3 regions of the Leclercia sp. CFBP8987 genome follow, and region 1 is predicted to be linked to each of the others. Evidence: predicted binding sites of a transcription regulator. Region 1 holds the regulator's gene; each other region holds the start of a gene.
The links. The regulator LexA, encoded in region 1, represses DNA repair genes until DNA is damaged. The targets are predictions, from matches to a motif close to TNCTGTATGTACATACAGNA.

Region 2: the regulator LexA is predicted to act here: its motif matches at 2,385-2,404, upstream of rmuC (DNA recombination protein RmuC).
Region 3: the regulator LexA is predicted to act here: its motif matches at 2,567-2,586, upstream of mutH (DNA mismatch repair endonuclease MutH).

The regions. Positions count from the first base shown of each region.
Region 1 is NZ_CM188255.1:263,078-268,052, forward strand. It holds gene plsB (glycerol-3-phosphate 1-O-acyltransferase PlsB) at 1-1,375, opposite strand, end outside; gene SOM40_RS01240 (diacylglycerol kinase) at 1,531-1,899, shown strand; gene lexA (transcriptional repressor LexA) at 2,009-2,617, shown strand; gene dinF (MATE family efflux transporter DinF) at 2,690-4,009, shown strand; gene SOM40_RS01255 (CsbD family protein) at 4,151-4,360, shown strand; gene zur (zinc uptake transcriptional repressor Zur) at 4,430-4,945, opposite strand.
Region 2 is NZ_CM188255.1:4,641,562-4,646,536, forward strand. It holds gene ubiJ (ubiquinone biosynthesis protein UbiJ) at 1-57, opposite strand, end outside; gene ubiE (bifunctional demethylmenaquinone methyltransferase/2-methoxy-6-polyprenyl-1,4-benzoquinol methylase UbiE) at 71-826, opposite strand; gene rmuC (DNA recombination protein RmuC) at 893-2,341, opposite strand; gene udp (uridine phosphorylase) at 2,481-3,242, opposite strand; gene SOM40_RS22390 (dienelactone hydrolase family protein) at 3,494-4,300, shown strand; gene SOM40_RS22395 (beta-glucoside-specific PTS transporter subunit IIABC) at 4,481-4,975, shown strand, end outside.
Region 3 is NZ_CM188255.1:3,968,327-3,973,301, reverse strand. It holds gene lplT (lysophospholipid transporter LplT) at 1-32, shown strand, start outside; gene SOM40_RS19075 (NADP(H)-dependent aldo-keto reductase) at 138-1,178, opposite strand; gene ygdR (lipoprotein YgdR) at 1,295-1,513, opposite strand; gene mutH (DNA mismatch repair endonuclease MutH) at 1,644-2,336, opposite strand; gene rppH (RNA pyrophosphohydrolase) at 3,021-3,551, shown strand; gene ptsP (phosphoenolpyruvate--protein phosphotransferase) at 3,564-4,975, shown strand, end outside.

The DNA.
Region 1 (4,975 bases):
GCTTGCTCAGACCACGCAGCATCTGCAGCAGGCTCTCTTTCTCTTTGGTGGCGCCGCGCAGCTCTTTGGCGTAGGTACCCACTTCCATCACGTGCTCGTAACCAATGTAAATCGGCACCAGGGTGATTGGACGCGTACCGCCACGCAGCATCGCCTGAATGGTCATCGACAGGGTGCCGGTCTTCGGATCGAGCAAACGCCCGGTACGGGAACGGCCACCCTCCACGAAATATTCCACCGAGTAGCCACGGCTGAACAGCTCGCCCAGATACTCACGGAACACCGTCGAGTAGAGCTTATTGCCTTTAAAGGTACGGCGAATAAAGAACGCACCCAGACGGCGGAAGATCGGGCCTGCCGGCCAGAAGTTGAGGTTGATCCCCGCAGCAATGTGCGGCGGCACCAGCCCCTGGTGATAGAGCACGTACGAGAGCAGCAGGTAGTCCATGTGGCTGCGGTGGCAGGGCACATAGACAATCTCATGGCCGTCGTGGGCAAGCTGGCGCACACGCTCGGCGTTGTGCACGTTAATCCCCTGATAGAGCCGGTTCCAGGTAAAGCTCAGGATACGGTCGCTAAGGCGGATCATCTCGTAGGAGAAGTTAGCCGCAATCTCTTCCATCAGGGCGATGGCGTTTTGCTGCGCCTTCTCATGGGAGATTTTTTTGCTGCGCGCTTCGTCTTCAACGGCGCGGGCAATGGCTTTTGAGGCCAGCAGCTTATTAAACAGATCCTGACGCGCGGGCAGGCGTGGGCCTACCGCAGCCAGACGCTGACGGGCAAAGTGCATACGCGCCACGCGGGCCAGCTTCTGGGCGATGGTCTTATCCGTGCCGTGCTCATCGGCCATCCGGCGCAGTGAGACTGACGGCGAAAAACGGACAAAGCTGTCGCGGCCCAGCCAGTTGACGGCGAAAAACTTCTGCACCCCATTGAGCATGCGCAACGGCGGATTCTCTTCGCCCTTATCGCGCCCCGGACGACGGCCAAACATCACCGACACGGGGACCATCTGCACGTCCAGCAGCGGGTTGCTGCGGTGCAGATCGAGGTAGTCGTGGAACAGCTTGATCGACTCTTCTTTCGGCGTGTACCAGGTGAACACACGAGGGCCACCGTGGATAAAGATGTAGCGCGGCAGCAGGGTGCCGTCGATCTCCAGCGGCTCCAGCGGATCGGGAAGATCGTGCGCCAGGCATTGGGCGCGCAGCGTCAGCAAGTCTGCCTTCGAGTTATAAGGCAACACATACATAATAGGACGCGAGGTATCGAGTCCTAATTCCAGCGTGGGAACCGCCGGGATAGACTTGCTTTTTACCAGGACGCTTAATGGTAAATTAAGTAATTTGTAGTAAATTCGTGGCCAGCCAGACATAAACGATGTAAAGCCTCTGGTTAAAAATGCAATTGCGGCGCAAGGATAACAGAAAGCGCGCAAGATTTCTGTTGTTACCCGTCATACTTCCGGGGGCGGCGCATAGCGCTTAAGCCACCGTTTCTGACGCTATTTTCGAAGAAAGGTTTCTTTTAATGGCCAATAATACCACTGGGTTAACCCGAATCATTAAAGCTGCCGGTTATTCATGGAAAGGCATCCGTGCTGCCTGGATCAATGAAGCCGCATTTCGCCAGGAGGGGGTTGCGGTCGCCGTGGCGATTATTATTGCCTGCTGGCTGGATGTTGATCCTATCACCCGCGTATTGCTGATTGGCTCGGTGATGTTGGTGATGATAGTCGAAATTCTGAACAGTGCGATCGAGGCGGTAGTCGACCGCATTGGCACTGATTTTCACGAGCTCTCGGGCCGGGCGAAAGATATGGGCTCTGCCGCGGTGCTGATGGCGATTATCGTTGCGTTGTTTACCTGGGTCACGCTGCTTTGGGGACATTTACGATAAGCCTTCAGAAACCGAACAAGTCTCTGGTTTTTTATGCGGTTTGTGGTTCCAAAATCACCTTTAGCTGTATATACTCACAGCATAACTGTATATACACCCAGGGGGCGGAATGAAAGCGTTAACGACCAGGCAGCAAGAGGTGTTTGATCTCATTCGGGATCATATCAGCCAGACGGGTATGCCGCCGACGCGTGCAGAAATCGCGCAGCGTCTGGGCTTCCGTTCTCCAAACGCCGCTGAAGAGCACCTTAAGGCACTGGCGCGCAAGGGTGTGCTTGAGATTGTCTCCGGTGCGTCTCGCGGTATTCGTCTGCTGATTGAAGCCGAAGAGGGCCTTCCGCTCGTCGGTCGCGTCGCCGCTGGTGAACCGCTGCTGGCGCAACAGCATATCGAAGGCCACTATCAGGTCGATCCTGGCATGTTTAAACCGAGCGCAGATTTTCTGCTGCGCGTAAGCGGCATGTCGATGAAAGACATCGGTATTCTCGACGGCGATCTGCTGGCGGTGCATAAAACGCAGGACGTGCGTAACGGCCAGGTGGTTGTGGCGCGTATCGACGACGAAGTGACCGTTAAGCGCCTGAAAAAGCAGGGCAATACCGTACAACTGCTGCCGGAAAACAGTGAGTTTTCCCCGATTGTTGTCGACCTGCGTGAAAATAACTTCTCCATCGAAGGCCTGGCGGTTGGCGTCATCCGCAACGGTGAGTGGTTATAACTGCTTTCTGACAGACTGCGGCCCTGTCGCAGTCTGCTTCTTCTGCTTCTTCTGCTTCCGGCGAACATTCTCATGTCTCTCCTGACTGCTTCCGATAAGGCGTTGTGGCGTCTTGCACTTCCTATGATCGTCTCCAATATCAGCGTCCCTCTGCTTGGGCTGGTGGATACGGCAGTAATTGGTCATCTCGATTCGCCCATCTATCTGGGCGGTGTCGCCATCGGCGCGACGGCAACCAGCTTCCTGTTTATGCTGCTGCTCTTCTTGCGCATGAGCACCACCGGGCTTACCGCCCAGGCCTATGGCGCGAAAGATCCGCTGCGTCTGGCCCGGGCGTTGGTACAGCCGCTGATCCTGGCTCTGGGTGCCGGATTATTGATTGTGCTGTTGCGCACGCCACTTATCGATCTGGCCCTGCATATCGTCGGTGGCAGCGAGGCCGTTCTCCATCAGGCGCGACGCTTCCTTGAAATACGCTGGCTCAGCGCCCCGGCATCGCTGGCTAACCTGGTCCTGCTGGGCTGGCTGTTGGGCGTTCAGTATGCCCGGGCGCCGGTGATCCTGCTGGTGGTGGGTAACCTGCTCAATATCGTGCTGGATCTCTGGCTGGTGATGGGTTTGCAGATGAACGTGCAGGGCGCGGCCCTGGCGACCGCTATCGCAGAATATGCCACCCTGGCGATCGGCCTGTGGATGGTGTGGCGGGTGCTGGCCCTGCGCGGTATTTCGCTGGCGTTGCTGAAGGCAAGCTGGCGGGGCAATATCCGCAAGCTGCTGGCCCTCAATCGCGACATCATGCTGCGCTCGCTGCTGCTGCAACTCTGTTTCGGGGCGCTGACGGTAATGGGTGCGCGGCTGGGGCCGGAGATTATCGCCGTCAACGCCGTGCTGATGACCCTGCTGACCTTTACCGCCTACGCCCTGGATGGCTTCGCCTATGCGGTCGAAGCGCACTCCGGGCAGGCCTATGGTGCCCGGGAAAGCGGTCAACTGCGGGAAGTGTGGCGGGCGGCCTGCCGTCAGTCCGGCCTGGTGGCGCTGGCCTTTGCGCTCATCTATGCCCTGGCAGGCGACAACATCATTGCCCTGCTGACCTCGCTACCCGAGCTGCGCGCGCTGGCGAGCCACTATCTTATCTGGCAGGTGGTGTTACCGGTGGTGGGCGTCTGGTGCTATTTGCTGGATGGCATGTTTATCGGCGCAACCCGCGGAGCAGAGATGCGCAACAGCATGGCCGTGGCGGCCGCCGGGTTTGGCCTGACGCTGTTCACCCTACCGTGGCTGGGTAATCACGGTCTGTGGCTGGCTTTGAGCGTGTTCCTGGCCCTGCGTGGGCTCTCTCTGGCGTGGATTTGGCACCGGCACTGGCGCAACGGAACCTGGTTTCTGTAGCGGCTTCGCTTGGCCAAATGGTAAAAGATTCCGAATAACAAACCTAACGCCGCAGGCTTATCTATAATTATTATCACGTCCAGCACGAAACGTATTTTAGGACGAACTTAACCTTAACGACCGAACGAAGAGGAATCGATGATGAATAAAGACCAAGTCGGCGGTAACTGGAAGCAATTTAAAGGTAAAGTAAAAGAACAGTGGGGCGATCTGACTGATGACGATATGACCGTCATTGAAGGTAAACGTGACCAGCTGGTGGGTAAAATCCAGGAACGCTATGGTTATGAGAAAGACCAGGCGGAGAAAGAAGTTGGTGACTGGGAAACCCGTAACAACTATCGCTGGTAATTAACCTATACCCGCAGGTACACGGATGTACGCCCAGGGCGACCTTTCAGGTCGCCCGTTTTTTTGCCCTCAGCGCGGCTTTTTCTTCAGCTGGATAGAGTGATCGTGCTGACAATCTTCCTGATGGCGACAGGCTTCCACTTCCACGCAGTTGCGGCACAGACCGTGCGCTTCAATCACGTTGTGGCGCAGAGCAAACCCCATCTTCGCTGCCAGGGTATGCATGATATCTTCCACCCCTTCAGCGCCTTCTTCCTTCACGCTGCCACAGCGGTCACAGATAAACATCGCTGAGGTGTGAGTCGGCTGATCGAACAGATGGCACAGCACGTAGCTGTTGGTCGATTCCACCTTATGTACAAAACCCTGCTCGAGTAAAAAATCGAGCGCCCGATAGACGGTAGGCGGTTTAGCCTGCGGCTCGCTTTCGCGCAGCAGGTCGAGCAGGTCGTAGGCGCTGATGGCCCCGTTTTGCAGGCTCAGCAGACGCAACACTTCAAGGCGCTGCGGAGTCAGGCGCACATTGCGTTGCGCGCACAGCTTTTCGGCTTGCGCTAACAGTGCCTGCATTGTGGTCGTTTCCATTTTGCACCTCGAATAACGTGGAATAACAAA
Region 2 (4,975 bases), 500 kb from region 1:
CAGAAAGGTATTGAGTACGTTTTCCACACCGGCTGTGATCAAGGGTTTAAACGGCATTCGCCACCTCCACTCAGAACTTATAACCGCGATGCAGCGCGACAACGCCTGCCGTCATGTTGAAGTAATCAACATTGTCAAAGCCTGCATCCTGCATCATGGCTTTTAAGGTGTCCTGATTCGGGTGCATACGGATCGATTCGGCCAGGTAGCGATAGCTGTCAGCGTCGTTGGCAACCATCTCGCCAATGCGTGGCAGGATGTGGAATGAATAGGCGTCGTAAGCTTTGCTCAGCGGCTCAATAATCGGTTTGGAGAACTCCAGCACCAGCAGACGTCCACCCGGTTTCAGCACACGGTACATGGAACGCAGCGCTTTCTCTTTGTCGGTGACGTTACGCAGACCGAAAGAGATGGTGATGCAGTCAAAAGTGTTATCCGGGAAAGGCAGCGCTTCAGCGTTCGCCTGGACATATTCAACGTTGCCGACCACGCCAATATTGCGCAGTTTTTCACGCCCCATTTTCAGCATGGAGTCGTTGATATCAGCCAGCACAACGCGGCCCGTTTCGCCCACCAGACGCGAGAATTTCGCTGTCAGGTCGCCGGTGCCGCCAGCCAAATCCAGCACGGTTTGTCCACGACGTACGCCGCTACAATCAATAGTGAAGCGCTTCCACAAGCGATGAATGCCGAATGACATCAGGTCATTCATTACATCGTACTTCGCCGCCACGGAATGGAATACGTGGGCCACCATATCAGCTTTCTGCGCTTTAGCGACAGTCTGAAAGCCAAAGTGCGTTGTGTCTTGTGAATCTTCAACCATCTCAGAGCCTGCTTATCAGTCAAATGTTTGAGAAGTGTAACAGATTGGGCGCATTTGCCCTACGATTCAACCACCCCGGGAATAACGCTCCAGGGGGTCTGCCGACGCCTGGGCGCCTGCTAAGGTATTGTTTGTATTTTGAACGGGAACCTCACTGCGCAGCCGATATTCTTCATCTTGCGAGGTGGCCTGCTCGACCAATTCCGGATTAATCTCGCGTTTTACTTCCACGCCAAGGTCGCGGAACGATTCGGCCTGAGCCAGCAGGTTGCCGCGCCCGGAGGCCAGCTTTTTCATCGCCTGGCGGTAGTTATCCTGGGCGCGTTCCAGGCTCTGCCCGACCGAGGTCATATCATCGACGAACAGACGCATTTTGTCGTACAGGCGGCTGGCACGATCGGCAATCTGCTGGGCATTACGGCTCTGATGCTCGTAGCGCCACAAATTCGCAATGGTGCGTAGCGCCACCAGTAGCGTGGTAGGGCTGACCAGCATAATGTTGTTTTTCAGCGCCTCGGAGATCAGCTCCGGCTGGCGATCCAGCGCCAGTAAGAAGGCCGGCTCAACCGGGATAAACATTAGCACATAGTCAAGCGAACGCAGGCCCGGCAGCTGCTGATAATCTTTACGCCCCAGCAGACGAATATGGTTACGCACCGAGGCGATATGCTCCTGCAACGCCGCCTCGCGGGTGTAGTCGTCTTCGGCATTGAAGTAGCGCTCATAGGCCACGAGGGTCATTTTGGCGTCGATGACCACGTCCTTCTCCTGCGGCAGACGGACAATGACGTCGGGCTGCATTCGCGCGCGGTTTTCGGTTTCAATGCTGACCTGGGTTTGATATTCGTGACCCTCGCGCAGGCCAGAGGCCTCCAGCACGCGGGTCAGAACCACTTCGCCCCAGTTGCCCTGGGTTTTATTGTCGCCTTTCAGCGCTTTAGTGAGGTTGATGGCCTCCTGCGCCATCTGGGCATTCAGCTGCTGGAGGTTACGGATTTCATGGGCCAGCGTATGGCGTTCCCGCGCCTCCTGACCAAAGCTGTCCTGCACCTGGCGGCGAAAGCCGTCCAGCTGTTCACGCAGGGGCGACAGCAGGCCGCTCAGGCTCTGGCGGTTTTGTTCATCGACCCGGCGGTTGCTCTGCTCAAAGATGCGGTTGGCGAGGTTTTCGAACTGCTCACTCAGGCGCTGTTCGCTGTTCATCATCTGGCGGATTTTGTCTTCCGCATGCAGTTGGGTGGATTCCAGCCGGGTGGTCACTTCGCGCAGGTCGGCTTCCAGCGAGGTGTTGATATCCCGCAGATTGCGCAGCTCGTTGTTGAGCAGCTCGCATTCGTCACGCCAGTGCCTGCTCTGGGCGATGTTCTGTCTTAATGCACTGAGATCGGCCACCATCTCTTCACGTTCGGCAAGCTGATCGGCTTTTTGCTGCGCATGCTGATAGCTGGCGAACAACCAGCCCACACCTACGCTGACCAGCGCAATAACGACATAAAAAAGGATGGAAATATCCACGACGCCCCCTGCATCAAGGTATGACCCGCACAAAATAGAATTGTGCTGTATAAACGTCCAGTTTGAAAAGGGTTTTCTGCGAGGCGCTACGCAAAGAAAAAGGCCGAACAGGTCGGCCTTTGGCATAGAAAAGGGGAAATTACAGCAGGCGGCGGGCCGCTTCTACCACGATTTTCACCGCGTGGCTTTCGGTCTGCTTCATGGTCTCGGCGTTCGGGATCTCTTGCTGGGTACGGTTAACGATCACACCCGCAACCATACCGGCACGCAGACCCTGGCTTGCGCACATGGTCAGCAGCGTGGCGGATTCCATTTCATAGTTCATCACGCCCATAGACTGCCACTCTTCCATCGAGCCTTTGAAACGGTTCACTACGCGACCAGAGAAGGTGTCGTAGCGCTCCTGGCCCGGGTAGAAGGTATCAGAGGAGGCGGTCACGCCAACGTGAGTCGTCGCGCCAACGGATTTCGCGGCTTCCACCAGCGCGGTGGTGCATTCGAAATCGGCTACTGCCGGGAACTCCATTGGGGCAAAGTGCAGGCTCGCACCGTCCAGACGAACGGACGCGGTGGTGACCAGTACGTCGCCAACGTTGATATGCGGCTGGATCGCACCGGTAGTCCCGATACGCAGGAAAGTACGGATGCCCAGCTGCGCCAGCTCTTCAACGGCAATCGAGGTAGACGGGCCACCGATACCGGTAGAGCACACGATCACCGCTTTGCCATCCAGCTCTGCCCGCCAGGTCGTGAATTCGCGATGGGCTGCCAGCTTAACCGGCTTATCCATCAGCGCGGCGATCTTTTCCACACGCTCAGGGTCGCCAGGGACGATAGCGAGCGTAGCCCCTTGTAAATCGTTTTTAGTGAGGCCGAGATGAAAAACATCAGACTTAGACATAGAAAACTCCTCTGTGGGTCAGTTTGTCAGCAGAAGCAAAGCGGTACTTTACCGAAGGAACCGGCTTTTTTTCGTGACGGGCATCACCATGAATAAAATTGATTGCAGTTAATTACCATGAAATAGTGATTAACATCACATTAACGAGTTATATCGTTATCTGTTGCACAAAAGATAGCCTGTTTCGGGCACTGTGGATTGTTAACCTGCGGACTATATTTACTTTTGCGCTAATTGGTACGGAGAATGCCATGACTGGAAAATCTGGATTTGCACCTGCTGCTGACCTGCAAGCCTCAACCGTTGTCACTACCCCCGACGAAGCCATTACTGCCGGGGAGACCTCCATTCCGACCCAGGGCGATAACATGCCCGCCTGGCATGCCCGGCCCAAAAATGCGCAAGGGGCATTGCCGATCGTCATTGTGATTCAGGAAATTTTCGGCGTGCATGAGCACATTCGCGATATCTGCCGCCGTCTGGCGCTGGAAGGCTATCTGGCCGTGGCACCTGAGCTCTACTTCCGTCAGGGCGATCCGAACGATTACAACGATATTCCTACTCTGTTCAGCAATCTGGTGAGTAAAGTGCCGGACGCGCAGGTGCTGGCAGATCTCGACCACGTCGCCAACTGGGCGGCGCGTAATGGCGGCGATCCCCACCGTCTGCTGGCGACCGGCTTCTGCTGGGGCGGGCGTATCAGCTGGCTGTATGCCGCGCACAACCCGCAGCTGAAAGCCGCCGTGGCATGGTATGGCAAGCTGGTGGGTGAAAAGACGCTGAATTCACCGAAGCATCCGGTCGATATTGCGACCGATTTGAGTGCGCCGGTCCTGGGGCTGTATGGCGCCGAGGATACCGGGATCCCGCTGGATACGGTAGAGACCATGCGCCATGCCCTACGCGCGGCAAACGCAACGGCAGAGATTGTGGTTTACCCGGGAGCCGGGCACGCCTTCAATGCCGATTATCGCCCGAGCTATCACGCGGAATCAGCCAAAGATGGCTGGCAGCGGATGCTGACGTGGTTCCAGCAGTACGGCGCTAAAAAAGGTTAAGCGGCTCACATTTCGCTACGCAAAGTGACATGACTGTTTGACTTTTAAACACAATCTGGACGATATAAAACCCACAGGCGTGTAACTACGATCCGTAGGCAAGACCTGAACCCCCTCTCCGTTTTCGAGCGGAGAGGGGGTTCAGGTCTTTTTTTTTGCTCTGGAGACAGGGGCCAGAACATGAACCACTTGCAAACAGCGCTGGAGATCATCGCCCTGGTCGGCGGTGCTGAGAATATCGAACATATCGAACACTGCTCCACCCGCTTGCGGCTGAGCCTGTATGACAACGGTAAGGTCAACGAAGCGGCGCTGGCAAAGGTCGACGGCGTACTGGGCGTGCGCGTGAACGTGCAGTGCCAGGTGATTATTGGTCACGACGTGGTGCAGGTCTTTGAGGCGGTGCGCTCGCTGGTGGGTTCACCTCAGGCGGACAGACAACATGCGCCTGCCAGAATCAGCCGTGGCGCGCAGATTGTTGATTTCGTGATCAGCGTTTTTCAGCCGCTGGTACCTGCTATTGCCGGTGGCGGCGTTCTGAAATCGTTGCTGCTGTTGCTGGACGTCATGGGCTGGCTCAGCCGCGACAGCTCGACATACAAAGTCCTGGATAATATCGGTTCTGCGCCGCTCTACTTTCTGCCCATCCTGGTGGCAATCACCACGGCGATGAAG
Region 3 (4,975 bases), 1.2 Mb from region 1:
CGGGACTGTGGATCTGGCAGCGTCGGCGGTGACAGGGCCGATGGGTTGTGCGGCCTGATGCCCTCACCCTGAACCTCTCCTTTGGTCCGAGGGCGCAAACATTAAAAAAGGCAACTTACGTTGCCTTTTTGCTTTTATTACGGTGCCGGGTAGGTATACACCTGATGCACCGCTTCAATCTCCGCTAACACCTCTTCGCTCAGCTCCAGATGGAAGCTTTCGACGTTCGTTTTCAGCTGCTCCATAGTGGTCGCGCCCAGCAGGGTGCTGGCAACAAACGGCTGACGGCGTACAAACGCCAGCGCCATCTGCGCCGGATCGAGCCCGTGACGTCTGGCGATATCCACATAGGCTGCTACCGCTTTCTGCGTCTGCTCGCCGCTGTAACGGGTAAAGCGGCTGAACAGTGTATTACGTGCCCCCGCCGGTTTTGCACCGTTAAGATATTTACCGGTCAGCGTGCCAAAGGCCAGGCAGGAGTAGGCCAGTAGCTCGACGCCCTCATACTGGCTCACTTCCGCCAGACCCACTTCGTAGCTGCGGTTTACCAGGCTGTACGGGTTTTGAATGGTAACGATGCGCGGCAGATCGTGCTTATCCGCCAGGTGCAGATAGCGCATCACGCCGAAGGCCGTTTCGTTAGAGACACCGATATAGCGGATTTTCCCCGCACGCTGGCACTCGGTTAAGGCTTCCAGGGTTTCCAGCAGCGTAACGACCGGCGCACTGTCGCTCCAGCTATAGCCGAGCTTGCCAAAACAGTTGGTCGGACGCTGAGGCCAGTGAACCTGATAGAGGTCGAGGTAATCGGTCTGCAGACGCGTCAGGCTGGCGTCCAGCGCGGCGCGGATGTTCTTACGATCGAGGTATTGATTCGGGCGAATGCCGCTGTCGTTATTGCGCGACGGGCCGCTGACCTTGGAGGCAACAACCAGCTTTTCGCGATTACCGCGTTTCGCCAGCCAGTTGCCGACGTAGGTTTCGGTTAAGCCCTGTGTTTCCGGACGCGGCGGAACCGGGTACATTTCTGCGACATCAATCAGGTTAATGCCCTGGCTGACGGCGTAATCGAGTTGCGCATGGGCATCGGCTTCGCTATTTTGTTCACCAAATGTCATCGTGCCCAACCCCAGTTGGCTTATCTCAAGTGCGCTATGGGGGATACGGTGATAATGCATAGCCGGCTTCCTTAGTTGACATGTTTTATGCGTCAGGAAACTCCCGACAAAGGAATATAAACATGACAGAGGGGAAGCGAAAAATCAAAAGGTCAGCAAGCTGCTGACCTTTAATACTATCTTTCAATAATCTGTGAAACGTCGTCGCGGTTAATCTGCATATTATTACCCTGCTGATCCCGGTAGCTAACCAGACCGGTATCATCGTCGACTTCGGGTTTGCCGTCGGTCAGGATCATGCGGCCATCTTTCGTCGCCATGACGTAATCGCTGCTACAACCTGAAACGGCAAACGCTAAACCAACAGCCGAGATTATTACTGCCCATTTTTTCATTCTTTATTACCTCCACCTGGCTCGTATTACATCTTATTGTAGTAATAACTCGGGCAAGGTTTTTTACAAAGCGGTGAAATCTGAAAAAACAGGCAAATCTGTGATAAAAGACATAATTCTGGGTAAAAAGTCAGGTATTCAGCAGAAAATGACGTGCTAACAGGGCTCCCGTGAAGTTCTTTTTCAAATAAAAGCCGCGGGGCAGCGTCAGGATAGGTTCGCCGCCCGCGCCTATGGCTTCGGTCAGCGCTTTACTGTTTGCCGCTTTGGGCCGCAGCTGGAGTACTTCCCCGTGGCGGGCGGTGATACGCTCCACCCGACCCAGCACGATCATGTCCATCAGCTCCTCCCAGTCCAGCCGCAGCTGACGATCTTCTTCCTCATTCGGGCTCCAGATCAAAGGCGCACCGACGCGCCTCTGCGCCAGCGGGATCGCGCGATCGCCTTCTACCGGGATCCACAGCACGCGCTTTAACTTATGCCGCACGTGGCTGCTCTCCCAGGTGATCCCGGTATTGCCGGTTAACGGTGCCACGCAGACAAAAGTGGTCTCCAGCGGGCGACCCAGGCTGTCGATGGGGATCGTCTTCAGCTCCACCCCCAGGGCGGCAAAATCCTGTTCAGGTTTGCTGCCCGCGCTGGCTCCCAGCCACAGCTCCAGCAGAACGCCCGTCCACCCTTTATCACGCTTAAGATCGGGTGGAATTGGCAGACCAGCCAGGGCAGCGAGTTCTCCCAGCGAGTATCCCGCCAGGCGTTGCGCTTGTTGCAGTAATGCCGCTTCCGTTGCGGGGGGAGACGTCAGAGGGGCGAGGGAAAGCATGAGTATTGCCTTTTGGTTAAAAAATGAACAGCAGTTTTCCACTGCACTGAATGAGTTTATCTTTTTCTTTTTGCTGATGCCAGGTGGATGATTTATCAGTGTTTTTATCGGCTGTAATCCGGTCAGGTTGAGGGGAGCATCCGGGTTGTTCAAATCTGGTCACTGACAATAAACAGGATCTTACCCCCTGTTATCCACAGAAAAATGGGATAACTGGGTATAACACCCACTACTGTTTCCATTTACAGCCTTGACGTGGGATGAAAATCGAAAAATCAGACAAAATGTGCCTAACTTATTGGCACAATCTGTGGATAAAACCGACGTTGTTCGATCTTTCATCAGTACCAGGATCTTTAAGGTGACCTGCATCACACTAAGCGCTGTAATTCACGCAATTCACAATTTAACTGTATGAATTATAGTGGTTTGTAAAAAACGCTATTCTCTGCAATATTCAGAGTGATCTGGGTTGTCCATCGGTAATTCCACACTTCTTCACAACTCTATCCACAGAAAAAGTGAATAAAATTGCCTTTCTGACCGCTCATCTGTTTATAACTCAGCTGATAATTGTGAGTTATTCAAATGTTATTAGGCTCCAGGCCAGAAAGAGAGTGGTTTACCGCCTCACTGGAGTGTGAAACAATCATTTATATATAAGGTTTAGTTTGGGGTAGTCCGGTGATTGATGACGATGGCTACCGCCCGAATGTAGGTATCGTAATTTGTAATCGCCAGGGTCAGGTTATGTGGGCCCGGCGATATGGTCAGCACTCCTGGCAATTTCCCCAAGGCGGGATCAATCCAGGAGAGTCCGCAGAGCAAGCGATGTATCGGGAGCTGTTCGAAGAAGTTGGCTTAAGCCGCAAGGATGTTCGCATTCTGGCTTCGACCCGCAACTGGTTGCGTTACAAGTTACCGAAGCGTTTGGTGCGTTGGGACACAAAGCCGGTATGTATCGGCCAGAAACAGAAATGGTTTCTTCTGCAATTGGTGAGCAGCGATGCGGATATCAATATGCAAACCAGCAGCACGCCCGAATTTGATGGCTGGCGCTGGGTCAGCTACTGGTATCCCGTTCGTCAGGTCGTGTCGTTTAAGCGCGACGTTTACCGTAGGGTGATGAAAGAGTTCGCAAGTGCTGTGATGATGCTTCAGGAGGCCCCTCCTAAGCCGCAGAGCGCACCTGCCTGGCGACGTAAAAGAGGTTAAGCTACGCACATTATGCTCACCCGCCTGCGTGAAATAGTCGAGAAGGTGGCCAGTGCCCCGCGGCTCAACGAGGCGCTGGATATTCTGGTCACGGATATCTGCCTTGCGATGGAAACCGAGGTCTGTTCGGTCTATCTGGCCGATCACGACCGCAGGTGTTACTACCTTATGGCCACGCGCGGATTGAAAAAACCGCGTGGTCGTACCGTCGCGCTGGCATTTGATGAAGGCGTTGTCGGTCTGGTCGGGCGTCTGGCGGAACCCATCAACCTTGCCGATGCGCAGAAACACCCCAGCTTTAAATATATTCCTTCCGTAAAAGAAGAGCGCTTCCGCGCCTTCCTCGGCGTGCCAATTATCCAGCGCCGTCAGCTGCTTGGCGTGCTGGTGGTCCAGCAGCGTGAGCTGCGCCAGTACGACGAAAGCGAAGAGTCATTCCTCGTTACGCTGGCCACGCAAATGGCGGCTATCCTCTCCCAGTCGCAGCTGGCGGCGCTGTTTGGTCAGTACCGGCAGACGCGCATTCGCGCCTTACCGGCTTCACCGGGCGTCGCGATTGCAGAAGGCTGGATGGACGCCACGCTGCCGTTAATGGAGCAGGTTTACGAAGCTTCGACGCTGGACACCGCCCTTGAGCGCGAACGACTCACCGGTGCGCTGGAAGAGGCCGCCAATGAGTTTCGCCGCTACAGCAAGCGTTTTGCCGCCGGGGCGCAGAAAGAGACGGCAGCGATCTTCGATCTTTACTCCCACCTGTTGTCCGATGCCCGGCTGCGCCGGGAGCTGTTTGACGAGGTCGACAGCGGCTCGGTAGCGGAGTGGGCGGTTAAAAAGGTCGTCGAAAAATTTGCCGAGCAGTTCGCTGCCTTAACCGACGGCTATCTGAAAGAGCGTGCCGGGGATCTGCGTACCTTAGGCCAGCGTCTGCTGTTCCATCTCGATGACACCATTCAGGGGGCCAATACCTGGCCGCCGCGCTTTGTGCTGGTGGCGGATGAACTCTCCGCCACCACGCTTGCAGAGCTGCCGCAGGACCGGCTGGCCGGGATTGTGGTGCGCGATGGCGCCGCCAACTCCCATGCCGCCATTATGGTGCGCGCGCTGGGGATCCCGACGGTGATGGGCGCGGATATTCAGCCTTCGGCGCTGCACCGGCGTACGCTGGTAGTCGATGGCTATCGCGGCGAGCTGCTGGTCGATCCTGAACCGGTGCTGTTGCAGGAATATCAAAAGCTTATCAGCGAAGAGAACGAGCTGAGCCGTCTTGCCGAGGATGACGTTAATCAGCCTGCGGCGCTAAAAAGCGGTGAGCGGATCAAAGTGATGCTCAATGCCGGGTTGAGTCCGGAACACGAAGAGAAGCTCGGCAGCCGTATTGATGGCATCGGTCTCTACCGCACCGAAATCCCGTTCATGCTGCAAAG